DNA from 3 places in the Kocuria sp. LUK genome. Region 3 is predicted to be linked to each of the others. Evidence: riboswitches for the same ligand, from Rfam matches in the RefSeq annotation. Region 3 holds a riboswitch; each other region holds the start of a gene.
The links. Region 3 has a riboswitch for S-adenosylmethionine ahead of LQU92_RS09205 (LLM class flavin-dependent oxidoreductase). Riboswitches for the same ligand answer to the same signal wherever they lie in the genome.
Positions count from the first base shown of each region.

Region 1: another riboswitch for S-adenosylmethionine. It lies ahead of LQU92_RS14025 (O-acetylhomoserine aminocarboxypropyltransferase/cysteine synthase family protein); the one in region 3 lies ahead of LQU92_RS09205 (LLM class flavin-dependent oxidoreductase).
Region 2: another riboswitch for S-adenosylmethionine. It lies ahead of LQU92_RS01285 (PLP-dependent transferase); the one in region 3 lies ahead of LQU92_RS09205 (LLM class flavin-dependent oxidoreductase).

Region 1 covers NZ_JAJMZI010000008.1:40,472-49,704, reverse strand. Annotated here, with positions in the region: gene LQU92_RS14045 (SDR family oxidoreductase) at 1-125, shown strand, start outside; gene LQU92_RS14040 (sulfurtransferase) at 122-988, opposite strand; gene LQU92_RS14035 (tellurite resistance/C4-dicarboxylate transporter family protein) at 1,167-2,276, shown strand; gene LQU92_RS14030 (cystathionine gamma-synthase) at 2,310-3,515, opposite strand; gene LQU92_RS14025 (O-acetylhomoserine aminocarboxypropyltransferase/cysteine synthase family protein) at 3,512-4,846, opposite strand; SAM riboswitch class IV at 4,861-4,993, opposite strand; gene LQU92_RS14020 (Lrp/AsnC family transcriptional regulator) at 5,109-5,561, opposite strand; gene pdhA (pyruvate dehydrogenase (acetyl-transferring) E1 component subunit alpha) at 5,814-7,007, shown strand; gene LQU92_RS14010 (alpha-ketoacid dehydrogenase subunit beta) at 7,004-8,053, shown strand; gene LQU92_RS14005 (dihydrolipoamide acetyltransferase family protein) at 8,056-9,233, shown strand, end outside.
Region 2 covers NZ_JAJMZI010000001.1:277,019-286,251, reverse strand. Annotated here, with positions in the region: gene LQU92_RS01300 (ferritin) at 1-139, shown strand, start outside; gene LQU92_RS01295 (dihydrofolate reductase family protein) at 298-864, opposite strand; gene LQU92_RS01290 (hypothetical protein) at 1,089-1,331, opposite strand; SAM riboswitch class I at 1,968-2,080, shown strand; gene LQU92_RS01285 (PLP-dependent transferase) at 2,086-2,523, shown strand; gene LQU92_RS01280 (DUF1852 domain-containing protein) at 2,621-3,631, shown strand; gene LQU92_RS01275 (methionine synthase) at 3,628-4,671, shown strand; partial or broken gene LQU92_RS01270 (endonuclease/exonuclease/phosphatase family protein) at 5,120-5,620, opposite strand; gene LQU92_RS01265 (hypothetical protein) at 5,575-6,162, opposite strand; gene LQU92_RS01260 (alkaline phosphatase) at 6,407-8,050, opposite strand; gene LQU92_RS01255 (excinuclease ABC subunit UvrA) at 8,515-9,233, shown strand, end outside.
Region 3 covers NZ_JAJMZI010000004.1:268,912-278,144, reverse strand. Annotated here, with positions in the region: gene cls (cardiolipin synthase) at 1-432, shown strand, start outside; gene LQU92_RS09235 (anti-sigma factor) at 449-1,351, opposite strand; gene LQU92_RS09230 (RNA polymerase sigma factor) at 1,335-1,895, opposite strand; gene LQU92_RS15145 (class F sortase) at 2,020-2,799, opposite strand; gene LQU92_RS09220 (DUF4397 domain-containing protein) at 2,796-3,635, opposite strand; gene LQU92_RS09215 (hypothetical protein) at 3,883-4,113, opposite strand; gene LQU92_RS09210 (Vms1/Ankzf1 family peptidyl-tRNA hydrolase) at 4,272-5,402, shown strand; gene LQU92_RS09205 (LLM class flavin-dependent oxidoreductase) at 5,506-6,921, opposite strand; SAM riboswitch class IV at 6,994-7,109, opposite strand; gene LQU92_RS09200 (CoA-binding protein) at 7,203-7,664, opposite strand; gene LQU92_RS09195 (maleylpyruvate isomerase N-terminal domain-containing protein) at 7,747-8,427, opposite strand; gene LQU92_RS09190 (acyl-CoA dehydrogenase family protein) at 8,586-9,233, opposite strand, start outside.

The sequences.
Region 1 (9,233 bases), on a different contig from region 3:
TCATCTTCCCGTCGATGGCCCGCAACATCCTCGCCACGGCCGCCGCGCTGGACGAGCCCGGCCCCGGGGCGCCGCGGCGGGCGGCCGAGCGGATCGCCCCGGCCGCGGGCCCGCCCCGGGCCTAGGAGCCGTCCGGTCCCGCCACCGGCCGGGGCCCGGGCCGGCCCCACTCGGCCCAGGAGCCGTCGTAGACGCGCACGTCGTCGCGGCCGGTCAGGTGCGCGCCCAGCGCCAGCACGCACGCGGTGAGCCCCGAGCCGCAGGTGGTGACCAGGCGGTGCCCCTCGGGGGCGGCCGCCGCGAGCCGCGCCCGCAGCTCGGGCAGCGGCAGCAGCCGCCCGTCCGGTCCCTGCAGCCGCGTGTACGGCAGGTTCACCGCCCCCGGCATGTGCCCGGGGCGCAGGCCCGGGCGCGGCTCGGGCTCCGTGCCCGCGAAGCGGCCGGCGGAGCGGGCGTCCAGGACGGTCGCGGCGGGGTCCCGCAGGGCCCGGGCCACGTCCTCGGCGTCCGCGAAGAAGCCCGGGCGCACCGTCAGCTCCACGTCGCCCGGCTCGGCGGGCGGGGCGGCGTGGGCCCCGGTGGGCCGGCCCTCGGCGGTCCAGGCGGGCAGGCCCCCGTCGAGGACGGCGACCCGGTCGAAGCCCGCGGCGCGCAGCAGCCACCAGACCCGGGCGGAGGCGAAGACCCCCCGGGCGTCGTAGGCGACCACCGTGCTGGTGCCCGAGATGCCGAGCCCGCGGGCCGCCGCGCTCAGCTGCTCCGCCGGGGGCACGGTGTGCGGCAGGTCCGCGGAGGGGTCCGAGAAGGGCCCGTCCAGATCCAGCAGCAGGGCGCCGGGGATCGCCTCCTCGGTGCGGTTGAGCACGGAGGACGCGTCCACGAGCACGAGCCGGGGGTCGTGCAGGTGCTCGGCGAGCCACCCGGTGGTCACCACGGGCCCGGGCGGCTCGAGCGGTGCGGCGGTGCCGGCGGCGGTCCTGGGGTCCATGCGCCCCACCCTAGGCCGTGCCCGCGCCGGTGTCGTGCGCGCACGGGCTCCCGCCGCCCGGCCCCGAGGACTCCGCCGCGGCCCCGCCCGGCCGCCCCGCCCGGGGCGCCCCGCCCGGGGCCTCGCAGCCCTCGCACCGCCGCCCCCGGGTGCGGCCCCGGTCCCGTAGCCTGGGCGGGTGGCCGACTCGCTCCGACAACGCGTCCTCGACGGCGTCCGCGGCCTGGCCCCCGGCTACTTCGCCTTCGTCATGGCCAGCGGCATCCTCTCGGTGGGGCTGCAGCTGCAGGGCTTCGCCGCCCTCTCCACCGTGCTGCTCGTGGTGTGCGCCGGCGGCTGGGCGGTGCTGAGCGCGCTCACCCTCTGGCGGCTCGCGGCGTTCCGCCGCGAGTTCCTCGTCGAGTTCCTCGACCCCCGGCGGGCCTTCGGCTTCTTCACCTTCGTGGCCGGCACCGACGTGCTGGCGGCCCGGCTGGCCACGACCGGCTGGCACGCGGGCACCGCGGCGCTGCTCGTGCTCGCCGGGTCGGCCTGGCTCGTGCTCGGCTACGTGGTCCCGTGGAGCGCCGTCCTCTCCCGGCGCAGCCGGCCCGTGGTGAGCACCGCCAACGGCACGTGGTTCATCTGGGTGGTGGCCAGCCAGTCCGTGGCCGTGGCCGCCGCGGCCCTGGACCCCGTGGTGGGCAGCGGCGCCGGGCGCCACGTCCTGTCCGTGGTCGCCGTGGTCTGCTGGTCGGTGGGGCTGTTCCTCTACGCCGCGGTGGGGGTGCTGGTCGCCCTGCGCATGATGCTCTACCGGCTGCGGCCGGTCGACCTCACCCCTCCGTACTGGGTGGCGATGGGCGCCTGCGCCATCACCGTGCTCGCGGCCTCGCGGATCGTGGAGATGTCCGACACCCCGATGGTGGCGGTGGTCCGCGGCCTCGTCGCCGGGCTGGGCGTCGTGTTCTGGGCCTTCGCCACGTGGCTGGTCCCGGCCCTGGTGGCCGCCGGGTGGTGGCGGCACCGCGTGCACGGGGTGCCGCTGCGCTACGAGTCCTCCCTGTGGAGCGTGGTCTTCCCGCTCGGCATGTACGCGGTGGCCAGCATCTACCTGGGCCGGGCGGACGAGCTGCCGCTCGTGGGCGCGGTGGGCGCGGTCTGGCTGTGGGTGGCCCTGGGCGCCTGGACGGTGGTGGCCACGGCCATGGTCGTGCACGTGGTCCGGCGCCTGGTGCTGGGCCGGCAGGACCCCGCCCCCGTGTGGCCGGAGCCGGACCCCGCGGCCCGGCCGGACGGCACCGCCTGACCCGGCCGGCCGGCACCGCCCGGCCCGGCCGGGTCAGGCGGTGAGCGCCCGCTCGAGGTCCTCGAGCTGGTCCTCGACGTCCTCGATCCCCACGGACAGCCGCACCAGGTCCACCGGGACCGCCAGCGCGGTGCCCCTGACCGTGGCGTGGGTCATCTCGGAGGGGTAGCAGATCAGGGACTCGACCCCGCCCAGGCTCACGGACAGCGCGTACAGCCGCGTGCCCTCCGCCACGGCGCGGGCCGCCGCCTCGCCCGCGGCCAGGCGGAAGGAGACGATGCCGCCGAACCCGCGCATCTGCGCGGCCGCGAGGTCGTGGCCCGGGTGCTCGGGCAGCCCCGGGTAGAGGACCTGGGCGACCTCGGGCCGGCCGAGCAGCCACTCGGCGATCCGCTGCGCGTTCTGCTGGTGTCGCTCCATCCGCAGGCTCAGGGTCTTCAGCCCTCGGGCCGCCAGCCAGCTGTCCTGGGGGCCGGCCACGGCCCCGGCCGCGAACTGCTGGAAGCCGACCGCCTCGGCCAGCGGGGCGCCGCGCCACTGCGCCGCGCCGACGACGACGGCGCCGCCGAGGACGTCGGAGTGCCCGCCCACGTACTTGGTGGTGGAGTGCACCACGGCGTCCGCGCCGAGCAGCAGCGGGTTCTGCAGGTACGGGGAGGCGAAGGTGTTGTCCACCACCAGCAGCGCCCCGGCCGCGTGGGCCAGCTCCGCCCACGCGGCGACGTCGGCGATGCCGAGCAGCGGGTTGGACGGGGTCTCGAGCCACAGCACCCTGGTGGTGCCCGGGCGGACGGCGGCGCGCACGGCGTCGGGGTCGGTGCCGTCCACGGGGGTGGAGTCGATCTGCCACGGGGCGAGCACCCTGGTGATCAGCCGGTTCGTGCCGCCGTAGCCGTCGGCGCCGAGCACCACGTGGTCGCCGGGGCGCAGGACGGCGCGCAGCAGGGCGTCCTCCGCGGCGATCCCCGACGCGAAGGCGAACGCCCGTTCACCGTGCTCGAGGGCCGCGAGCTGGGTCTCGAAGGCGCTGCGCGTGGGGTTGGAGCCGCGGCTGTACTCGTGCCCTCCGCGCAGCACGTTGATCCCGTCCTGGACGAACGTGGAGGTCTGGTGGACCGGCGGGATCACGGCGCCGGTGAGCGGGTCGGGGGCCTGCCCGGCGTGGACGGCGGTGGTCGTGAACCCCGGGGCGCGGGCGCCGGTGGGCACGGGGCCCGCCGCGGAGGTGGTGGCGGTCATCGCAGGGCTTCCTTCCGGGGCGTGCGGTCGAGGACGGCGTCGAGGGCCTGGCGCAGGTCGGCCACGAGGTCCTCGGGGGCCTCGAGGCCGACCGAGAGCCGCACCGTGGTCGCGGCGATCCCGCCGGCCCGGCGCTGCTCGGGGGTGAGCCGGCAGTGGGTCATCGCGGCCGGGTGGGCCACGAGGCTGCGGGTGTCGCCGATGTTGGCGACCAGCTTGAACAGCCGCAGGGAGTCGACGAACGGCCCCACCGCGTCGTCGGGGGCGGCGAGGTCGAAGGAGAAGACGGAGCCGGTGCCGCGCGGGAAGTCCCGGGCGGCGATCCCCGCGCCGGGGTCCCCGGGCAGGCCGGGGTGGTGGACGCGGGCGACGGCGGGGTGCCCGGCGAGGAACTCGGCCACGGTCAGCGCGGAGGCGGTGTGGCGGGCCACGCGCAGCTCGAGCGTCTCGGTGCCCTGCAGGATCTGGGCGGCGTTGAACGGGGAGAGGGTCGTGCCGAGGTCGTGGACGTACTTGGCGCGCACCAGGTGCAGGTAGGGGCTGGCCCCGGCGCACCGGTCGACCAGGCTGCGCCCGCCCCAGCGGGGCCGGGGCTCGGTGAACTGGGGCCACCGGCCGGGGCGTGCGCTCCAGTCGAAGGTCCCGCCGTCCACGACGACCCCGGCGAGGGCGTTGCCGTGCCCGCCCAGGAACTTGGTCGCCGAGTGCACCACGACGTCCGCGCCGTGCTCGAGCGGGCGGTACAGCGCCGGGGAGGCCAGGGTGTTGTCCACGACGACCGGCACCCCGGCCGCGCGGGCGACGCCGGCGATGCCGGGCAGGTCGGGGAGGGTGGCCAGCGGGTTGCCGATGGACTCCAGCAGGAACGCCCGGGTGTCCGGGCGCACGGCCGCCGCCCACGCCCCGGGGACGGCCGGGTCCACGAAGTCGACCTCGATGCCGCAGTCCGCGAAGGAGTCGGTGAGCAGGTCCACGGTCCCGCCGTAGAGCTTCTCCGAGGCCACGAGGTGCTTGCCTCCGCCCTGGCCCAGCAGGGCCAGCAGGGCCACGGCCACGGCCGCCTGGCCGGAGCCGGTGGCCACGGCCCCGGTCCCGCCCTCGAGGTCGGCCACGCGCTGCTCGAGCACCGCGACCGTGGGGTTGCCGGTGCGGGTGTAGGTGAAGCCCGGCCGGGTCTGGGCGAACATCTCCCGCGCGGTGGCGTGGTCGGGGAACTCGTAGGCCGCGGACTGGTAGATCGGCACCGTGAGGGTGCGCGGGCCCGGGTCGGTCCCGGCGCCGGCGTGGATCTGCCGGGTCGAGAGGTCGTGGTGGGTCACAGGGACGGACATCGCGGTGCTCCTCGCGCTCGCTCTTGCCCGCACCGGTCACCGGCGGAGCCACCGCCGGGGTGCGGGCCGCTTCCTCATCCGAACCACCCGATGAGCATGGGGTTGGTGCGCGGCCCAGTCGGAGCTTGGCAGCCGCGTCTCGTGAAGCGGGCACCAACCTACCGGCCCGGCCCCCCGGGACCCGGAGCGACCGCAACATGACGGAGGTGACGCCGTGTGACGTCGTCCCGTCGCCCGCAGGACGCACCGCGGGAGGACGGGCTCAGGCGCGGGTGTCGATGTCCTCGAAGATCAGGAACGTCTGGGTGTCCACGACCCCGGGCAGCTGCTGGACGTGCTCGAAGATCACCTGGCGCAGGTGGACGGTGTCCACGGCCCGCACCAGCAGCATGACGTCGAAGTTCCCGCCCACCAGGGCGATGTGGTGGACCGCCGGGATCTCCTGCAGCTGCGCGCACAGCTCCCGCCAGGTGTTCTGCTCGAGCTTGAGCGTCACGTAGGCCGAGGCCTGCAGCCCCGCCCGCACCGGGTCGATGACGGTGCTGTAGCGCAGGATCACGCCCTCCTCCCGCAGCCGGTTGATCCGGGCGTAGGCGTGGGCGCGGGAGACGTGGACGGCGGCGGCGATCGCGGTCACCGACTGGCGGGAGTCGCGGGAGAGCTCGGCGAGGATCTTGCGGTCGGTCTCGTCCAGGGGCACGGGGGTCGAGGGCACGGCGGGGCCTCCTTCGGGGCGGGGCGGCGGGGCGGCCGCCGGGGCCGCGGCGGCGGCCCCGGACGAATCCTTGTGGTCCATGCCACAGTAGAACATTTCGTCCATCCGGAATACCGCCTGTACGCCGATCTTCTGCAATATCCCGACCGCGTGGATACGAAGCGGAGCTTCTCCGCATACTTGGCGGACGGAACACGTCACGCCCACCCGCCTCCCGCGCCACGGCGCCCGGGACCGACCGAGGGGGAACCCATGAGCCAGACCGTCGAGAACGCCGAGCCGCTCGGCGGGGCCGAGGACCCGATCCTGCGCGCCTCCCGGAGCTTCGGCATCACCCCGGAGCAGTACATGCTCCCCGCCCGGGGCGAGATCCGCCTGGTGGACCCCTCCGGCCGCCTGCGGCCCCCGGAGGAGCAGGGCACCGAGCCGGGCCACGAGTACCCGCTGCCGCCCGAGGACGTGCTCCTCGACGCCTACGAGAAGCTCGTGGTGGGGCGCCGGGTCAACGACCAGAACTCCGCCCTCGTGCGCCAGGGCCGGATGGCGGTCTACCCCTCCAGCCACGGCCAGGAGGCCTGCCAGGTCGCGGCCGCGCTGTGCCTCGAGGAGCGCGACTGGCTCTTCCCGACCTACCGGGACACCGTCGCCGTGATGACCAAGGGCGTGGATCCCATGGAGGTCATGGCGATCTTCCGGGGCGAGTGGCACGGCGGCTACGACCCGCACGAGCACCGCGTGAGCATCCAGTCCACACCGCTGACCACCCAGCTGCTGCACGCGGTCGGGGTCGCCCACGCCGCGAAGCTGCGGGGCGAGGACACCGTGGTCCTGGCCATGTGCGGCGACGGCGCCACGAGCGAGGGCGACTTCCACGAGGCGCTGAACTTCGCGGCCGTGTTCAAGCTGCCGGTCGTGTTCTTCGTGCAGAACAACGGCTACGCGATCTCCGTGCCGCTGTCCCAGCAGTCGGCCGCCCCGACGCTCGCGCACAAGGCGGTGGGGTACGGGATGGCCGGCGAGCGCGTGGACGGCAACGACCTCGTGGCCGTGCTAGCGACCCTGGGCCGTGCCGTGGACCTCGCCCGCTCGGAGTCCGAGCCGCTGCTCGTGGAGGCCCACACCTACCGCATGCAGGCCCACACCAACGCCGACGACGCGACGCGCTACCGGGACGACGCCGAGGTCCAGGAGTGGATCGCCAAGGACCCGGTGACCCGGATGCGCGCCTACCTGCGCGGGGAGGGGCTGCTCGACGACGCCGGGGAGCAGCGCATCGCCGCCCGCGCCGAGGACGTCGCCGCGGCCCTGCGCGAGGGCATGAACGCCGAGCCGCGGATCGACCCGCTGGAGCTGTTCCGGCACGTCTACGCGGAGCAGACCCCGCAGCTCGCCGAGCAGGAGCGCTTCCTGGCGGACGAGCTCGCCCGAGAGGAGACCGAGAAGTGAGCACCCTCCAGGCCCCCGCCCCCGCGGCCGAGGCCCCGGCCGGCAAGCCGGTGACCTTCGCCCAGGCGCTGAACACCGCCCTGGCCGACGCGCTGTCCGCCGACGACGCCGTCGTCGTCTTCGGCGAGGACGTCGGCACCCTGGGCGGGGTCTTCCGCATCACCGACGGGCTGACGCAGCGCTTCGGGCGCACCCGCTGCTTCGACACCCCGCTGGCCGAGTCCGGGATCGCGGGCATGGCCGTGGGCATGGCGATGAACCGGATGCGCCCGGTGATCGAGATGCAGTTCGACGCCTTCGCCTACCCCGCCTTCGAGCAGGTCGCCTCGCACATCGCGAAGATGCACAACCGCACCCGCGGCGCCGTGACCCTGCCGATCGTCATCCGCATCCCCTACGCCGGCGGGATCGGCGGCGTGGAGCACCACTGCGACTCCTCCGAGGCCTACTACGCCCACACCCCGGGGCTGAAGGTCTTCACCCCCGCCACCGTCGAGGACGCCTACCTCATGCTGCGCGAGGCGATCGACTCCGACGACCCCGTGGTGTTCTTCGAGCCCAAGAAGCTCTACTGGTCCAAGGCCCCGGTCGACCTGGCCGAGCTGCGGGAGCGCTACGAGGACCGGGCGCCCGAGCCGCGCGAGGGCCGGGCGGTCGTGGCGCGCCCGGGCACGGACGCGACGATCCTCACCTACGGCCCCTCCGTGCCCACGGCCCTCGCGGCCGCGGCGGCGGCGCAGGCCGAGGGCCGCTCGCTCGAGGTCGTGGACCTGCGCAGCATCGTGCCCTTCGACGACGAGACCGTCGGGGCCTCGGTGCGCCGGACCGGGCGCGTGGTGGTCGTGGCCGAGGCCCCGGGCTTCGCGTCCGTGGCGGCCGAGATCGTCGCCCGTGTGCAGGAGCGCTGCTTCCACTCCCTGGCCGCCCCGGTGCGCCGGGTCACCGGCTTCGACATCCCCTATCCCGCTCCCAAGCTCGAGGAGCACTACCTGCCCAGCGTCGACCGCATCCTCGACGCCGTGGACGACCTGCAGTGGGAGGACTGACCATGACCGTGAGGACGTTCACCCTGCCGGACCTCGGCGAGGGACTGACCGAGGCCGAGCTCGTCACCTGGCTCGTCCGGGTCGGCGACACCGTGGCCGTGGACCAGCCGATCGCCGAGGTGGAGACCGCCAAGTCCGCCGTGGAGGTGCCCTGCCCGTTCGCCGGGACGGTGCACCGGCTGCACGGGGACGCCGGGCAGACCCTCGACGTGGGGGCGCCGCTGATCTCCGTGGACACCGGCGACCGCGCCGGCACCCCCGCCCCCGAGGGCGGGGGCCCCAAGGGCGGGCAGAGCTACCGCGAGGAGGAGCGCGCCGGGGCGGACCCGGCCGCGGGGGCCGCCCCGGGCGACGACGACGGGGGCTCCGGCAGCGTCCTGATCGGCTACGGCACCCCCGGTGGTGCCACGGGCGGGCGCCGGCGGCGGCCGAAGCGCTCCGCGGCCCCGGCCGTGACGGCCGCGCCCGCCTCGGCGACGGTCACGTCCGCGGCCACCGCCGCCGCCCACGACGCCATGGCCTCCGCGCCGCGCCTGGCGCCCACCGTCGTCTCCCCGATCGTGCGCAAGCTCGCGAAGGACCGGGGCCTGGACATCGCCACCGTGCGCGGCTCCGGGCCCGGCGGGCTGATCCTGCGCCGCGACGTCGAGGCGGCCGCCGCCCCGGCGGCACCGGTCGGCGCGCCGGCGGGGGACGCCGCGGCGGCGTCGCCGGCCGACCCGGCGCCCGAGGGCCCGGCCGTGGACGCGCGCACGGGCCTGCGGGTGGCCGGGCGCGTGCCGGTGAGCGGGGTCCGCAGGGTCATCGCCCAGGCCATGACCCGCTCGCGCGCCGAGATCCCCGAGGCGACCGTGTGGGTCGACGTCGACGCCACCCGGCTGCTCGAGCTGCGCGCCGAGCTCAAGGCGCAGGACCCCGAGCGGGCCCCGGGGCTCATGGCGCTGATCGCGCGGTTCGTGCTCGCCGGGCTGGCCCGCCACCCCGAGCTCGCCACACGGCTGGAGACGCGCGAGGACGGCAGCCAGGAGATCGTCCGCTTCGACGGCGTGAACCTCGGCTTCGCCGCCCAGACCGACCGGGGGCTCGTGGTGCCCAGCATCCGCGACGCCCACACCCTCTCGGCCCGGGGCCTGGACGCCGAGCTCAAGCGGCTCACCGCGCTGGCGCGGACCGGGAAGGC
Region 2 (9,233 bases), on a different contig from region 3:
CACCCTGGTGAACGTGGCCGCCCGTGCGGAGAACCTTTTCGACCTCGAGAACTTCGTGGCTCGCGAGCACATCGGTGACGGTGGCCACCACGGCGGCCGCGACTCGGGGATGCCGGAGGTTGCCGGGGGAGCCGTCTGACCCTGCGGGAAGGTGGTGCGGTGGCCGGAAGGCTGGGGGCGGATCGAGCCGACCCTTCGGCGCCCTGCTCCACACAGAACGGTCAGGGGGCATCAGTCCAGCTCCCATGGCACGCGGTCGTGCGGCAGCCCTGATGCACGCGATGGCCGCCACTGGTGTCAGGCGGTGTGCCGTACCGCGTGGCGCACACAGATCACGCCGTTGTCGAAGCGGCGGTGGTCCAGCAGTTCGAGGTCGAGCCGCAGGCCCCGGGGCAGCGCCGGTCTGCCGCCGCCCACGGTCACGGGGCACAGCAGCAGCACGCATTCGTCGACCAGTCCGTGCCGGAACGCCTCGGCGGCGAGGGTGGCGCCGCCGATGCTCAGGTCGATGCTGGAGGTCTCCTTGAGCTGTCGTACCGCCTCGGGCTGGAACTGCCGCTCGATGCTCGTCCGCGCCGTCGACGTTTCGTCGAGGGTGGAGGAGTAGACGATCTTGTCGGTGTCACGCCAGATCCGCGCGTACTCGCGCACGACGGCCGGTTCGGTGTCCAGCCACTCGTCGCTCTCCCAGACGCGCATCGTCTCGTACATGCGGCGGCCGTAGAGGGAGGTGCCGATGTGCCGCTCGTGCTCGTTCCAGAAGGCATGCACTTGTTCGTCGGGCACGGACCAGTCGAAGGAGCCGGTCTCGTCCTCCAGGTAGCCGTCGAGTGAGGTGTTGGCTGCGTAGATCAGCTTGCCCATGGGTGTCTCCGGTCGGACGGGGACCTCAGGTTGCGCCGTCTGGTGGGCACCGTCAAGAGCGCCCACGGTGAACGGGTCGCTCTTCCGAACGCCGCGGATGCATGACCATCGGCGATTCCTCGCCCCAGCACAACGATCTACGGTCACCGGGTCCGGCAAATCGGAAAGCCGGCAGCACCGGGAACATCTCGCGGTCGCGCTCTTGCCGGCTGATGCCGCCGGCTTCACCACCCCACGGTCGTGTTCGGCCGATGGCGGGTGAACTCCTCCAGGGCGATCTCGTCCCACCGCACTTCATCAGTCAGGTGCGGTTCCGGATCAGCCAGGTAGTGGGCCAGAACGCAGCGCTGGGCGTGTTCCTCCGCGCGGCCGGCATCCCACAGGGCGCGCAGCCGCGGGGTCCCCTCGCCCGGATCCGCACCGAGCACGGTGGTCGAGGCGGCGGTGATGTCGTTCCGGTCGGTCATGGTTCGACCCCAGGACCAGGCCCGGGACGGCGGCTTGTACGGATCGGACGACATCCCGGCGCGGAGCTGGGCGCCTGGCCGGCCACGGCGTGGAAGTCACGGACCACGTGCGGCTGGTCGCTGCAGTGCGCCGCGGCGGCGAGTCCGGCGAGGCTCCTGCCCGAGGCGGGGCGCCACGAGGCGGCAGCCCGGTGCAGACGCAGGATGCGTCGTACCAGCACTGCAGCTGAGCGGGCCGGTGCGGACGAGCTCGGTCACACGCCGCAGGTTGCCACGGTTGAGGAGCGCGGCCGGGGAGAGCCCTCCTGCGGTGCCGGCGGACGAATCCGATGGCTCCGTGCACAGCTCCCGGGGTCCGGTTGACGCCGTTCACCACGCCGTCGATGACGCCACCCCCGGCCGGGCGTCGTCTTCGCCGCGCACGACGCCGTCGACGTCGCCCTGGTCCTCCGCCGGAACATCACCGAGCCCACGATGAGGGCCGGGCGGCCGGCCGTCACAACCTGTCACAAACACGGCCCGACATCGGCCGAGCGCGACCGCCCGGCCCGAAGATTTCGCGACGTGTGGTTTTGTGACAGCCGCCCCACCGTCCGTTGGACTGCAGAGCCGTCCATCGAGTGGGATGAGCGGACCACACCATCCAGAGCGGCCGAGAGATCTGGCTCGACGACGCCGCAGCAACCAGCCAGCCGACCCCGGGACACCGGGACCGGCGGGCACGGTGCTACCGCCAGGACCGATGGAGGATCGCATGACTCACCACGCCACCCAACAGGTCCACGCCGGCCACGAGCCCGAGGCCCCCTGCCGGCCGGTGGCCGTGCCCATCCACCAGACGGCGTCCTACCGATTTCCCGATCACGCCACGGCCGCCTCGATGTTCCGGCTGGAGACCCCCGGGTTCACCCACAGCCGCACGGGCAACCCCACGGTTGCCGTGTTCGAGCACCGGCTGGCGGCCCCGGAGGGCGGCACCGGGGCCATCGGCGCCGCCACGGGACAAACCGCGCGAACGGTCGCCGAGCACCTGGCCCGGCACCCCACCGTCGGGCGCGTCCACCACCCGGCGATCCCCGCGCGCCCCGGAGCAGTCAGCACCGCGTCACCGCCGCGGCCGGAGGAACCGGCGTCCCGGAGGCCCGGACCGACGTCGTCCGGGCAGCGCCGGGGGTGCCAGGAGCATGACTGAGGCGGCCTTCGGGAGGGCAGTGCACGAGCAGCAGGCAGAGACGTTCGGGACGAGTGCGGACCCGGAAGGCAGGCCCCCGGTCCACAGTGAGGAATCGATGCAGCAGACCACCAGGACGAACGACTTCACGTTCGATATCAGCACGACCCGCTTCGACGAGGACTACTGCCCGTCGTCCAGTTCCCGGGGTACGACGAACTTCGCGAACCTGGCCCGCGGCGAGAACCGTCGCCAGAACCTCCGCAACACCCTGACCATGATCAACAATCGCTTCAACGACCTGGCCCACTGGGACAATCCCAGCCGGGATCGCTATGCCGTGGAGATCGAGATCGTCTCCGTGGACGTGCACGTCGCCGACGCCGCGGTGTTCCCCCTGATCGAGGTCCTCGACGTGCAGATCCTCGACACGCTGTCCGGTGTGCGCATCGACGGGATCGTGGGGAACAACTTCTCGTCCTACCTCCGGGACTACGACTTCAGCGTGGTGCTGCCGGAACACCACGCGAAGGTGTCCCGGTCCAGCATCCCCGATGACTTCGGCGCCTTGCACGGGAAGCTCTTCACGCACTTCCTGGACTCCGCTGCCTACCGCGAGCGGTTCGCCCAGCCGCCCGTGATCTGCATCAGCGTCTCGAGCACCAAGACGTATCGTCGGCTCGAGAACCACCATCCGATCCTCGGGGTCGAGTACCGGCAGGACGAATCCTCCTTGACCGATCGATACTTCGAGAAGATGGGACTGCGGGTCCGCTACTTCATGCCCCGCGGCGCGGTGGCACCCCTGGCGTTCTATTTCCGGGGCGATCTCCTCAATGACTACTCCAGCCTGGCACTCATCGGTCTCATCAGCACGATGGAAACGTTCCAGAAGATCTATCGCCCGGAGATCTACAACGCCAATGCGGCGGCCGGCCGCATCTACCGGCCGAGCCTGGGAAGTCGGGACCACTCGGTGACGCAGATCGGCTACGACCGCGAGGAGCGCAGTCAGCTGGCCCTCATGCAGGGGAAGTTCGCGGAGGAGCACTTCGTGAAGCCGCACCGGACCCTCCTGGAGCAGTGGGCCGCGGCCCACTCCGGACGAGAGAAGGAGACGCACCGATGAACACCCTGTTGCCCACCACCGTCGTCGGCAGCCTGCCCAAGCCCTCCTGGCTCGCGGAAAGCGAGACGCTGTGGTCCCCCTGGAAGCTGGACGGCGAGGAACTGCGCGAGGGCAAGCGGGATGCGCTGAGCCTGGCCGTGGACGAGCAGCGCCGGGCGGGCATCGACATCATCAGCGACGGCGAACAGACCCGTCAGCACTTCGTCACCACGTTCATCGAACACCTCAGCGGCGTCGACTTCGAACACCGGAGGACCGTGCGGATCCGTGACCGCTACGACGCGAGCGTCCCGACGGTCGTCGGCGCGGTGGGCCGTGAGCGGTCGGTCTTCCTCGACGACGCGAGGGCCCTCCGTGCGCGGACCAGCCAGCCCATCAAGTGGACGCTCCCCGGTCCCATGACCATGATCGACACCCTCTACGACGAGCACTACAGGAGTCGCGAAGAGCTCGCCTGGGAGTTCGCGAAGATCCTCAACCAGGAGGCCAAGGAGCTGGAGGCGGCGGGCGTCGACATCATCCAGTTCGACGAGCCTGCCTTCAACGTGTTCTTCGACGACCTCAAGGAGTGGGGCGTGGCCGCACTGGAGCGAGCGGCCGAGGGACTGCGCAGCACGACGGCCGTGCACATCTGCTACGGCTACGGCATCAAGGCCAATACCGAGTGGAAGGCGACGCTCGGGTCGGAGTGGCGCCAGTACGAGATGTCGTTCCCGCTGCTCCAGCAGTCGACGATCGACATGGTCTCCCTGGAATGCCACAACTCCCGCGTCCCGGTCGAGCTCATCGAGCTGCTCCGAGGCAAGAAGGTGATGGTCGGGGCCATCGACGTCGCCGGCGGCGCGATCGAGACCCCGGAGGACGTGGCCGGCACCCTCCGGCAGGTGCTCCGCTTCGTCGATGCGGACAAGCTGTATCCGAGCACCAACTGCGGCATGGCGCCACTGGATCGCCAGATTGCGCGGGACAAGATGACCGCTCTCGCCGCGGGAGCGGAGATCATCCGAGCGGAACTCTCCGGAGCGGCGCCCTCGACGTGACGGCCAGGGCGACGACAGTGGTGCCCTGCCCGGCGGGGTCGGCGGCGGCGGTCGAGCGGGCATCTGCCGGGACGCCGGGGCGGGTGGAGGCGGCCATGGGCACACCTCGGCAGACGTCCGGTCGGGGCAGCGCGCCATCGCCTTGGACCTGGCCCGCTATGGGTCCCGGGCTCGTCGGGTGAGGACCGTGCGCTGGAGCGACCCGTCGAAGGGGTGCAATCCTGCACGGATTGCACCCCTTCTGGGCTGTTCTCGATGGTCTCACGCCGGGTCGACACCGCGTGCTGTCACTTCGTGCACCGCGCGGGGGAGCGAGAAGATCCGGTCCGGACGGTCCGACCGGGACCAGGGACGGGAACCGCTCGCCATGTTCACACGTGTCCGTTCAGCCGGTTCACGGTCCGTCGGGCAGTCGACCCGGTGCCGGCGTGGCGACCGGTCCGCACGGTCAGCCGAAGAGCCGCTCCAGGACGTCGTGGGCGCGGTCGCTGCCGCGTTGCCGGACACCCCGGCCGGGCTCGGCCTGGACCGGGTGCTGCGCCGCACTGCCCCGGCCGGGCTTTTGCGCACGGCTGGGGACGGTGTCCTCAGCGGCGTCGAGGCGCAGGCCCCCGATCTCCGGGTTGTGGTCGGAGGCGCGGTAGGGGTCGGCCGTGTAGAGGCCGGTCACGTTGTGGTTGTGCCGGCTGCACTCCAGGCCTGCGGACTCGTGGGCGTTGATCTCCCAGACGTCCGAGCCGGTCACGGTCCCGGCCGCGGCGGGCGAGGCGAGGACGTGGTCCAGGGAGCCGACCATGCCGCCGAAGGCGTAGGAGTGCTCGCCCGCCGGAGCCAGGTTCACGTAGCGGGCCTCGTGCAGGTCTCGCATCAGGTCCTCCTGGTCGTAGGAGTTGAAGTCGCCGGTCAGGACGATCCGGTCGGTGCCCTGGGCAACGGGATCGCGGCGTTGGCGACGTTGCCGTAGTCGGTCGTCGCCCCGTCGTCGAGCAGCACCCCACGAGCCTCGTTCTCGGCGGCCTGCGCGGCCGCCTCGGCGGAGCCGGGGGCGCCGACGGCGGTGGGCTGGACCAGGGGCGTGGCGCCTGCGGCCAGCCCGATCTCCCCGTAGCGGTTGAGGTCGTCGTTGTCGGTGATCACGAACTCACCGGCCGGGTCCAGGAGCATGCCTTCGAGGTCCTCACGCTCGGCCTCCTCGGCGGGCCACCCGACGACGGTGGGCTTGACGGCCTCCGCGGGCTCGTCCAGGACCCGCAGGCCGTCGGCGCGCACGCTGATCCGGGTCCGGCCGTGGTACTCCGCGACCGCGCCGGTGACCTCCACGTACTGTCCCGGCCGGACGGTGCCCGCGGTGTCGGGGGAGTGCACGAAGATCGCCTCGGAGGCGTCATGGGCGCCCGGGTCGGGCTGCCCGCCGGTCCCCGGGGTCTGGACGCAGTAGCCGTCGAGCCCGCCGGTGGCGTAGACGGCGGTGACGACGCCGCGGGTGGTCACCGTATGCCCCACCATCGGGGAGGTGTCCCCGGCGTCACGTTCCGCGCCGCAACGACCGGTCCGTCCCATGACCGGAGGAAGCGCGGCGTGGCAGCAGCCGCCGTCATCGGCTGGTGGGCGTGCATGATGTCCTCCTCCTCGATCCGTCCGCCCGGACCGACCGCAGGCCCACTGGGCGAGCATCAGCCGACCGCTGCCTCGCCCGGGACCTCCACCCGCTGGACGAGCACCGGCCCGCACCGGCTCAGCGGTGGGGGACGAGCTCCTTGGTGAAGACCGTGCCGCCGTGGCCGTCGCGCAGGCTCACGGTCAGCACGTCGTCCTCGTCCAGCTGCACGTGGCCGAAGAACTGGAAGCGGCCGTCGCGGGGGGAGCCGGCGGTGGGGCCGGCCTTGGCGAAGACCTGCTCCGGGCCGAAAGTGCCGTCCAGCTCGTTGGGGCCGAAGGTGCCGGCGTTGATGGGGCCGGCCACGAACTCCCAGAACTCGTCGAAGTCGGTGAACGCCGCCCGCTCGGGCGAGTAGTGGTGCGCCGCACAGTAGTGGACGTCCGCGGTCACCCACACGACGTTGCGCACCCCGGCGTCCTTGAAGGCCTTGAGCACCCGGGCCAGCTCGAGCTCCCGGCCCAGCGGGGCCCCGTCGTCGGCGTTGCTGATCGACTCCTGGGCCTTCCCGTCCGGGACGATCACCCCCAGAGGGAGGTCCGCGGCGATCACTTTCCAGGTGGCCCGCGAAGAGCGCACGCCGTCGATGAGCCACTGCACCTGCTCCTCGCCGAGCAGGGGCGTGGCGTGGGGCTGCAGACCGGCCGTGTTCTTGCCCTTGAAGGTGCGCATGTCGAGGCAGAAGACGTCCAGCTGCGGGCCGCGCTCGATCCGGCGGTGGATCCGCCGGCCCTCGAACCCGGTGGTGCCCGGACGCAGGGCACGTGCTTCGCCGATGGGCTGGTACTCCTGCCAGGCCCGCCGTCCGCGGGCGGCCAGGGTGTTGACGTCGCGCACGGTGTAGCGCTCGTCCTCGAGGATCTCCCCGGGCCACCAGTTGTTGGTGGTCTCGTGGTCGTCCCACTGGGCCACGACGGGTACGTCGGCGTACATCGCCCGCACGTTGGTGTCCATGAGATTGTACCGGTGACGGGCCCGGTACTCCTCCTGGGTCTCGGCGACCTTGGTGACGCCTTCGGTGACCAGGTTGCGCCAGATGCGGCCGTCCGCCTCGACGACCTCCGCCTGGAGGGGGCCGTCGGCGTAGATCGTGTCCCCGGAGTGGATGAAGAAGTCCGGGTCCAGGTCGTGCATCGCCCGGTAGGTGTACATCCCGCCCAGATCCGGGTTGATGCCCCAGCCCTGTCCGGCCGTGTCACCCGTCCACACGAAGGACTGGCTGCGGCGGCCGTGCCCGTGTCCGCCGGAACGGCCCCGTCCGCGGACGCCCGGGGCGGTCCGGAAGGTGCCGTGGTGGACGTCGGAGAGCGCGCCCTCCTCGTCCTCGAAGCGCACCTCCAGGGCGAAGCGCGTGCCGGCGGGCAAATCCGTGGCCCCGATCTTGACGGTGTGGTCGGTCGCCTCGCTCACCCACCCGGAGGTCAGGGTCCGCTCGAAGCCGCCGCGGCCGCGGAGGGGCGCGCCGCCGGCGTCCACGGCCCGCAGGTGCGCCACCATGCGACCGGTGCCGTCCGTCCGCGACCACAGGACCGCCGAGGAAGACGTCACGTCGCCGGTGGCGATACCGCTGGGCAGGTGCAGGCGCCGCCGCACCAGAGCCGGGGACGACGGGCCGGCCGGCATCACAGGGCGGGCGGCGGCGGCCGGGGCCGCGCCGGCCACGGTCAGAGCGGAGGCCGCGAGGGAGCCCTGGAGCAGGCCGCGGCGGGAGAAGGTAGCCATGGCCCGATCCTCCGCCCCCCGGCTGACCCGGAAATGAACATCCGTCGACGACCCGCCGACCGGCCGGTGAGCGATCTGCCGCCGGAGGCCGGTCACGGGATCAGCCGTGTGGTCCCCGTGCCGGATGCCACCGTTCCTCGCATCGACCGCACCGGGGCTGCCGCGCGATCGGGTGCCGTCCTGATCCGGCGTGCCCTCAGGGCGGTCGAGCCCAGGTCCGAGGATGCGGCTGCGCAGCCGGCCTCCGCTCCGGGCCCACGCTCGGCCGTCTTCACGGCCGCGCTGCCGCGGCCGTGGGCTCGCCGGCCGGCGCCCGGAAGTCGAGGCTGTCTTCGCGGGGTCGTGCCGAGGCTGTGGGTGAGCGTGCCAGCGGACAGCGGCCGGTCCCGTGTCCGGGCACCTCGCACCCCGGCCCCGCTCCCGGTGCCGGACCCGGGTTTGCGGGCATCGATAGAGTCGGACCGATGCGACATGAACACGATGTTCTCGATCGAACGGCGTCGACGCTGTCCGCGCCGACCCCCGAGCACTCCACGGACGGTCTTGTCCGGGTCCGTGGCGCCCGGGAGAACAACCTGCACCATGTGGATGTCGATGTGCCGCGCGATGCGATCGTGGCGTTCACCGGTGTCTCCGGCTCCGGCAAGTCGTCCTTGGCCTTCGGCACCATCTACGCCGAGGCCCAGCGTCGGTACCTCGAGTCCGTCGCCCCGTACGCCCGCCGGCTCATCCAGCAGGGACACCATCCCGAGGTGGAGCAGATCACGGGTCTGCCTCCGGCCGTGGCGCTGCAGCAGCGCCGCGGCACGGCCACGGCCCGTTCCACCGTCGGCACCGTCACCACGCTGTCGAACTCGCTGCGCATGCTCTTCTCGCGTGCCGGCACCTATCCGGACGGCGCCGCTCAGCTGGACTCGGATGCTTTCTCCCCGAACACCGCTGCAGGGGCCTGTCCGGAATGCCACGGCTTGGGCACTGCGCACACCGTCAGCGAGACGTCCCTGGTCCCCGATCCGTCGCTCAGCATCCGCGACGGGGCCATTGCCGCCTGGCCGGGCGGCTGGCAGGGCAAGAACCTGCGTGACATCCTCACCCACCTCGGGCACGACATCGACACCCCCTGGCAGGAGCTGCCCCGGAAGGACCGGGACTGGATCCTCTTCACCGAGGAGCAACCGGTGGT
Region 3 (9,233 bases):
GTGCCGGACGAGTCCCTGATGCACGCGCTGACCACGGAGGCGCAGTCGGGGGTGGACGTCCAGCTGTTCGTCGGCGAGACCTCGGACCAGTTCCTCCCCCACCACGCGCAGAACTCCTACTACGAGGAGCTCGCCGCGGCCGGGGTGAAGATCTACCGGTACCGGGCCCCGACCGTGCTGCACGCGAAGTTCGTGCTCGTCGACGACTACGTGTCGGTGATCGGCTCCTCCAACATGGACGAGCGCTCGTTCGCCCTGGACCTGGAGGTCTCCGTCTACATCGTGGACCGGGACTTCCGCCGCCGGATGGACGCCGTGGTGGCGGAGTTCGAGGCGGCGAGCACCCTGCTCGACATCGAGGAGTGGAACCGGCGCCCGCTGTGGCAGAAGTACCTCGACAACATGGCGCGGCTGACCTCGGCCCTGCTGTGAGCGTCCCGGGGCCGGCTCAGGTCGCCAGGACCCCGCGCACGATCGAGTCCCCGGAGTGGGTCGGGTCGCCGTCGACCGGCTCGTCGGAGACGTCGACGACGGGGAACTGCTCCACGTCGAGGTTCTCGGGCAGCACGAACACGGCCTCGTCGCCGGCCATCACGCCCAGGCTGACCATCCGCTGCGCGTCCGGGGCGAGCAGCCAGACCTCCTTGAAGCCGTCGACGTCGGCGGGGTCCGTGCGCACGACCAGCTGTCGGGTCCCGTCCGCGCGCTCGTCCACCTCCGCCGAGCCGCGGGCGGTGTAGCCGGCGAGGGGCTCGAGCTCGGCGGTGGCCAGCACCGTGGGATCCGGCTCCCGGTCCAGGCGCTGGGCGCCCCAGACGGAGACCCCGCCCACGACCAGGGCGGCGGCCGCCGCGGCGGCGGCCAGCGGCCACGGCACCCCGCGGCGGGCCCGGCGGCGGGCGGCGAGGTCCACGACCCCGCCCGAGCCGGCACCGTCGTCCCGGGCGGCCGTCCCGGGCCGCTCCCCGGCGTCCTGCCCGGTCACGTCCTGCCCGGTCACGTCCTGCCCGGTCCCGTCCGGGCCGGAGGTAGCCGCGGAGGCCCGGCCGGCGGGGTCCGGGCCGGTCGCCCCCGGCGCGGAGGGCGCCCGGTCCGCGCCCGGGTCCCCGGTGGCGAGCGGGTCGGCGGCGAGCTCGGCGGCGAGACCCAGCTCGGCGTGGATCGCGGCCCACACGCGCGGGTCCGGGGCGGGGACCGGGGCGGGCTCGGCGCGGCCGGCGCGCACCACGTGCCCGAGCGCGGCGAGCTCGGCGGCGCAGCGCCCGCAGCCGTCCAGGTGCGCGCGCTCCGCGGGCTCCGGGGACTCACCCAGGGCCAGGAGCGTCAGCGTCTCCTCACTCAGGTGTGCCATGGTCGTCCTCGAGTCGGGTGCGGAGGTGGGTCAGGCCGCGCCTCAGGTGGCTCTTGACCGTGCCCAGGGGCAGGTCCAGGCGGTGGGCGATCTGCTGGTGCGTGAGCTCCTCGTAGACGGCCAGCGCCACGATCGTGGAGCGGGGCGGGCCGAGCCGGCGGATCTCCGAGCGCACGAGCATCCGGTCCACCAGCAGGTCGGCTTCCTCGTGGGTGCCGCCGTGCTCGCCGGCGACGGCGGCCTGGCGCTGGGCGGCCTCCCGCCCGGCGGTGCGCGCGGCGTCGGCGATGCAGTTGCGGGCGATGCCCACGAGCCAGGCGGGGGCCGAGGAGCGCTCGGGGCTGTACCCGGACCGGTACTTCCACGCGCGCACGAACACCTCCTGGACCACGTCGTCTGCCGCCGCGTCGTCGCGCAGGGCCCGGACGGCCAGGGCGCGCACGAGTCCGGCGCAGTGCCGGAACGCGGCCGCCAGCGCGTGCTCGTCCCCCGCGGCGAACGCGGCGTCGAGCTCGGGTCCCCACTCGGGGGGCGGCGTCGGCATCGGGGAGGGGCTCCTCGCGGGATTCGGCGGCGCGGGGCGCGCCCGGCAGGTGCTGCCCAGCCTAGTGGACGTGGCGGTCGCGGTCATCACAGGGCCCGTCGTCGTGTCCGGGGTCGTGTCCTGGTCAGTCCACCGGGACCGCCCGGAGCACGACGTTGTCCTCGTAGTCGCCGATCTCCTCGAGCCACTCGCCCCCGCAGGTGACGAGGTGCAGCGCGGGTGCACCGTCGCGGCGGAAGAGGTCGGCGTCCTCGAGGCTGCGCTTGTGCACGTGCTCGACGGCCTCGGTGCGGTAGCGCTGCGCGGATCCGTCGGCGCGCTCCACGACGACCTCCGTGCCGGGGCGCACGTCCTGCAGCCGGGCCATGGGGGTCACCTCCGTCAGGGTGTCGACGTGGCCGGCGATCACGGCCGCGCCCTCGCCGGCGCCGGGGGCCGGGCCGTGGCGGTACCAGCCGAGCTCCACGTGGTTGTCGGGCAGGGTCATCGCCCCGTCGTCCTCGATCCCGACCGGCAGCACGGGCATGTCGATGGGGGTGCCGGCCACCACGACCCGCACGGGGGCGGGCACGCGCTCCGCCGGCCGCGGGGTCGCGGGGGCGACCGGGACGTCGGCGGGGCCGGGGATCCGGTCGGCCGGGACCGCCGGGGACGGGGCGGGGGCGGCGGGCGGCGCGGACGACGGCGGGGCGAGGGACCCCACGGCCGCCGCGCCGCCCGCTCCGTCGTCGTCCCCGGCGGACGGGACGACGGCGGCCGCGGCGGCGAGCAGCGCCGCCGCGGCGAGGAGCCCGGCCCCCGCCGCCGCCCCGTGGCGGCGAGGGGGGCCGGGGATCTGCTCCCCCGGGGGGCGCGGGCCGGGCGCGCGGTGCGCCCCCGGCCCGCGCCGTCGGCGGTCCGTCACCGCAGGCGGTCCTGCGCGAACCGCCGGCGGGAGGAGACCGCGCGCTGGGCGGCGAGCGCGGCGCCGATCAGCGCGAGCCCGCCCGCGGCGGCCAGCCCGGTGCTCAGCATCGTGCCGCTCTCCTGGGCGGCCAGGCCGGACTGCCCGCCGGGCACCGCGCCCGGCGCCTGCTCCATGCCCTCCAGGGTCTGGACGGCGAGCTGGAGGTTGCCGGCCTCGAGGGAGCCCCACGCGTAGACGATGTTGTGGGTGCCCTCGGCCAGGGTCAGGTCGGCCGGGCCGATCACCGGGTCGGTCGTGCCGGCCGCGGCGACGGCGGCGGAGACCGTCCCGGCGTCGACGGGCAGCGTCTGCTCGTCCGGGTTCTCCAGGCCCTGGATGATCGGCTGGCCGCCGGCGAGCACGTCCACCGCCGGGGCGGCGGCCACGTGGCGGACGGTCAGGTGGGACTTCCCGGCCTCGATCTCCGACATGTCGTTGGTGAACAGGGCGGCGGTCGGGTTGCCCTCCGCGTCGAGGTGGGCGGCGGCGGTGTAGTTCATGCCGGTCTCGAGCTCGGCGGTGACCGGGCCGATGATCGGCGCCGAGGCATCGGGGGCGTCGGGGGCGGTGATCGCCAGGTCGTAGCTGCCGGCCGGGAGCTCGAGCGGACCGGCGAGGGCCCCGGGCTCGAAGTCGTCCAGGGTCAGCTCGCCGTTGACCCAGACGTCGACGACCGTGTCGGGAACGCCGTGGAGCACGGAGAGCTCGGCGTGCTCGGCGGCGGCCGCCGGGGACATCGAGAGGGCACCGGCCCCGAGACCGAGGACGGCGGCGGCGGAGAGGGTCTTGCGCATGACGGTGGCTCCTTCAACGGGCTCCCGGGCGGGAGCGGGATCGACCTTGCACCCCTACTACCGCCGGGGAGGCGCCCCCGGATGCACCGGATCACATTTTTCTGCGGAACTTCTTCCCCCGCGCCCTCCCGGAGCCCGTCCGCGGCCCTGCCGGGGCCCCGGTCCCCGGTGGACGCGACGGCGCCCGCCCCGCGCCGCCGGGGACCGGCGGGCGGGACGGGCGCCGCGTGCGGGTGCGCCCCGCGGGTCAGGCCTGCTCGTCCTCGGGCTCCCGCAGGTCCACCTCGAGCTCCTGCTCCTCGAGGTCGGTGGGGTCGGCCTCCAGCGAGGACTCCGCCGAGCGGTCCCGCAGGTGCGCAGGCGTCTCCTCGTCGTGCTCGGCGACCTCGGGCCGCTCCGCCTCGAGGGTCTGCTCGAGGCGGTCCGCCTCGTCCGCCTCGAAGCTCGCGTCGAAGGGGGTGCCGGGTGCGTCGGTCATGACTTCCTCCTGCGTGGTGGGGCTCGCCTCCGACCGGTGCGGGCACCGGTCCTGTGCCCCCGACCCTACTCGTCCGGGCGCCGGTTCCCAGCGCCCGGGCGGTCGGATAACGTGGTCTGCACCACAGGAGAACCGCTGGACAGCAGGGAGTTGCCACCATGACGAGCCGATTCCACCGCTACGCCGAACTGTTCAAGAGCAAGGGCCCCTGGTGCACCGTGTACACGGACATCAGCACGGGCACGGTCGACTCCCTCCACTCGATCGACGTGCTGCCCGAGAACGTCTGCCGCCGGCTCGCCGAGCAGGGGGCGAGCAAGGCCGATCTCGCCGCGGTCGAGCGGGCCGTGCGGCCGGCCGAGGGCGTGCCCGACCCCGTCTGCCGCTACCTGCTGGTGCGCGACGGCACGGTGGAGATCGACGAGGTCCTCCCCGGTCCGCTGGCCGGGCAGGGCGTGGTGCGGGTGGAGGAGGTTCCCGACCTCACCCCGCTGTTCCGCCACCGCCCGGACGACTTCCCCTACGTGGTGGCCGAGGTCGGCCGCGACGGCGGCGAGATCTGCCTCCACTGGGCCAGCCGCGTGCCCTCCACCGACGAGCAGCAGATCGAGGGCGAGACGGAGCACCTGAAGAAGTTCCCCGGCGGCGGCTGGTCCCAGGGGCGCTGGCAGCGCCACACCGAGGACGTGTGGCGGCGCAACACCGAGCAGGTCGCCGAGCAGATCGACAAGGTCGTGGCCGAGTCCGGGGCCCAGCTCGTGGTGCTGGCCGGGGACCTGCGGGCCCGCGGGCTCGTGGAGGACCAGCTCTCCAAGGCCAGCCGGGCGATGCTCAGCACGATCGACGCGAACACCCGCGCCGAGGGCAGCCGCTCCGCGGACCTGGAGCACCAGGTCGAGGAGCGGGTCGCCGAGGTGATCGCCCACCGCCAGCAGGAGCTGCTCGAGCGGCTGGCCCAGCAGCAGAACCGCCCCGAGCCCACGGCGGTCTCCGGGGTCGCCCCCGTGGTGCTGGCCCTGCAGCAGGCGCAGGCCGAGACCGTCCTGCTGGACGACACGCATCTGGACACCGAGCAGGAGCTGCTGGCCCTGGACGCCGAGCCGTGGATCGCGCTCGAGGCCTCGGAGGCCGTGGGCGCCGGGGTGCTCGGGCTCGTGCCGGCCGACGCCGCGCTGGTGCGCGCGGCGGTGCTCACCGACGGGCGGCCCGTGTTCGTGCCCCCGGGTGCGCTGCCGCACGGGACCGACGTCGCCGCGCTGCTGCGCTGGGGCGCCGCCCCCACGGGCTGAGGCCGGTCCCCGCGGACGGCGCCGCGGCGGCTCCCCGTGCGGGGGGCCGCCGCGGCGCCGTCCGCGGGCGGGTGCCTCCGGTGCCCGCGGCGGGCCCCCGCGCTCAGACGAGCTCGCGGGCGGGGGTGTCGGCCGCGGAGGGCTGCCCGGCGTAGGCGCCGCGGTAGCGGGCGGCGGGGTGGGTGTCGAGGACCTTGGCCTGCCCGGCGCCGTAGAGGTTCTCCCGCAGCGTGGTGCCCTCGTAGGCGGTGCGGTAGCGCCCGCGCCTCTGCAGCTCGGGGACCACCCACTCGACGAAGTCCTCGAAGGAGCCCGGGGAGACGTGGTAGGCGAGGTTGATCCCGTCGAGCCCGCCCTCGTCGATCCACCGCTCGAGCTCGTCGGCGACCGTCTGCGGGGACCCGACGATCGGCACGCCCATCCCGCCCATGGAGATGTGCTTGGCGACCTCCCGGACGGTCCACTTCTTGTTCGGGTCCGCGGTGGTGAACGGGGTGAGGAAGGACTGGATGGACTCCGTCCGGACGTACTCCAGGACGTCGTCCTCGTCGAAGCGGCCCAGGTCCACCCCGGACCAGCCGCCCACCAGGCCCAGCGCGCCGTCGGTGTCCGCGTAGCGCTCGTAGTCCCGGCGCTTCTGCTCGGCCTTGGCGTCCGTCTCGTCGACGATCACGTGCAGCATCGCGAAGATCTTCAGGTCCTCCCGGCGCCGGCCGTGGGCCTCGGCCTCGTCGCGCAGCCGGTCGGTGACCACGCGGGTGAGGTCCGGGCGGATGCCGCCGACGAACACGGCCTCGGCGTGGCGGCCCGCGAAGGCGCGCCCGCGGGAGGAGGCCCCGGCCTGGAAGATCAGCGGGGTGCGCTGGGGGGAGGGCTCGGTGAGGCCGATGCCCGGGACGTCGAAGTACTTGCCGTGGTGCCGGATGGGGTGCACGAGGGCGGGGTCGGCGAAGACGCCGCCGACCCGGTCGCGCTTGACCGCGCCGTCCTCCCAGGAGCCCTCCCACAGCTTGTAGCAGACGTCCATGAACTCCTCGGCGATCTCGTAGCGCTCGTCGTGGGAGATCTGGTCCGTCAGCCCGTGGTTCTCCGCCGCGGACTTCAGGTAGGAGGTGACCACGTTGAAGCCGACCCGGCCCCGGGTCAGGTGGTCGAGGGTCGCGAACCTGCGGGCCAGCGGGTAGGGCTGCTCGTAGGTGATCGCGCTGGTGATGCCGAAGCCCAGGTGCTTCGTGACGGCCGCCATCGCGGAGACGTGCATGAACGGGTCGTTGACCGGGATCTGCGTGGCGTCCTTGATCACCGGCGCCGCCGAGTTCCGGTAGACGTCGTAGTAGCCGACGACGTCCGCCAGGAACATCGCGTCGAACAGGCCCCGCTCGAGCAGCTGGGCGACGTCCGTCCAGTACTCGAGGGTGTTGTACTCGTCCGCCCGCGACCGCGGGTGCTTCCACAGGCCGGGGGCCTGGTGGCCGACGCAGGACATGTCGAAGGCGTTCAGGGCGATGCGCTTGCTCACGGAGATCCTCCAGCTCGGTGCTTCCCCGCGCCCGTGCGTCCTGGGACCTGCTCGCGGGTCTGACGCCCGCGGGCGCCGTACTTGCCGGGGCGCACCTGACGCCACGGCCCGATGCTCATCTGGGGCACCCCGCTACGGGAGAGGGTTGCCGCCCGACCAGCCAGAGCTTCGCGTCGGGTCTCATCATCGTTCGTGCTGCGGGCCAGCCTAGCGGCCCCGACCGGGGGGTGCGCAACCCTCGGGGTACCCCGGCCGCCGCGGGCGGGTCCTCGGCGGTGCGCTCAGGGGCGGGCCAGCGGGGGCGTGCGGGCGGGGTCGAGGGTCCACCCGGCGTCGAGCCGGGCGCGCAGCTCGATGAGCGGGCAGGTGTCCATCACGACGTCCAGGCCCGCCTCCTCGGCCCGGGCCGCGGCGGCGCGGTCCACGACGCCGAGCTGCAGCCACACCGCCCGCGCCCCGGCGGCGACCGCCTGGTCCACGACCGCGCCCACGCGGCGGGAGTTCACGAAGCAGTCGACGACGTCGAGGGGCGGCGGGACCTCCCCGAGCGTGCGGAAGCCGGTCTCGCCGTGGACGTCCTCGCCGCGGGGGTTGACGGGCACCACGGTCATCCCGAGCTCGTCGCGCATCCGCCGGGCCACCGAGTGGGCGGGGCGGGTGCGGTTGCGGCTCAGGCCCACGACGGCCCAGCGGGCGGGCTCGGTGAGGAGGCGGTCGATGACGGCGGGGTCGTTGATCGTCATGGCCCCATCCTCCTCCTCCGGGCCCCGGCGGGCGAGGATCCCGGCGGGTCCCGCGGCGGCGGGCCCGGGACGGGAAGGCGGGTCAGCGCAGCAGCGGCAGGTCCCGGGCGCGCTCGCCCAGCAGGGCGCGCTCCTCGTCGGTGGGCTCGGCGCGGCCGGTGCCGATGCGGGCGAAGTGCTCGTCGCTCCAGTGCTCGAGCGGCTCCCGGCCCCACAGCTCGGTGAGCACGCGGCGCACCTCGGCGAGCCCGTCCGCCGAGGGCCCGGGGGTGCCGTCGAGGTGGCGGATGAGGTCCAGGTGGCGCACGGTCGTGGCCACGGCGAGGGTGCTCAGGAGGTCCTCGACCCGCAGCACGTGGCCCGCGGTGCGCACCGCGGCGCCGGCGCCGGCGTGCCCGGCGGCGTGGGCGGCGGCCCGCACGGTCGCGGCGTGCAGCTCGCGCAGCCGCTCCCAGTCGCGCACCAGCGCGGCCGCGACGCGGTCGGCGCGCCGGTCCTCGGCGTCCCGGACGGGGTCGTGCTCGCGCTCGGCCCACCAGCTCACGGCGTCGCGGTCCGGCCGGGCCGTGGTGGGGGTGTGCAGGGCGACCAGCGCCCGGCGGGCGTCCTCGAGGCCGTGGTGGACGAGGTCGCGCACCGCCCAGCCGGTGCGGCCGGTGGGCGCCCAGGAGTCGTCGTCGCCGAGGCCGTCCAGGGCGGCCCCGAAGGCCGCCCAGCTCTCCCGCACCAGGTCCGCCCGCACCGGGCCGCTCCGGGTCGTCATGGGTCCATGGTGACAGGGCGGGCGGACCGGGTCCATGCACGGACCGGGTCGTTGCGCGCCCGCCGCGTCGTCGTCCCCGCGCGCGCAACGGTCCGCGGGCGGCCCGGGGCCACCAGCGGGTGCGCTCCGCCGTCCCGGGCCGGTCCCCGGGGGAGGCCTCAGGCGCCCGCCGCGGCGATCTCCCCGATGGCGGTCAGCCCGGCCATGGGCGTGCCGTTGACGCGGTGGTCGCCCACGATCCGGGCCTTGAAGACGGTGGGGTTGTGGGTGGCCACCGTGCGGGCGTTGCGCCAGTACCGGTCCAGCAGCCGGGAACGGGAGACGGCCGAGGCGCCCAGGACGTCGAACATCCCGCCCGTGACGGCCTCGACGAGCGGGGGCACCACGACCTGGGCCTGCTGCACCGCCAGCTCGCAGCGGTCGGTCACCGCGACGGGGTCCTCGTCGGGAGCCGCCCGGCCCACGGGCCCGAGCGCGGCGTCGAGCTCCCGGGCCGCCTCGAGCACGGTCGCCCGCGCGGCGAAGGCCTTGGCCGAGAGCTGCCCGACCAGCTGCAGGATCAGGGGGTCCTCCCGGAACAGCACGCCCGAACCGGTGCTGAACCCGCGCGTGCGGGCCGCGACCAGCTCCCCGGTGCGCTCGACGGCGGCCTGGGCGATGCCGGCCTGCACGGCCAGCAGCACCAGCTGGAACACCGCGGTCTCCTGGGTCGCGCTGCCGTCGCGGAACCGGACGTGGTCGGCGGGCACCACGACGTCCGTGAACACGGACGTGCCCGTGCCGGTGAGGCGCTGGCCGAAGCCGTC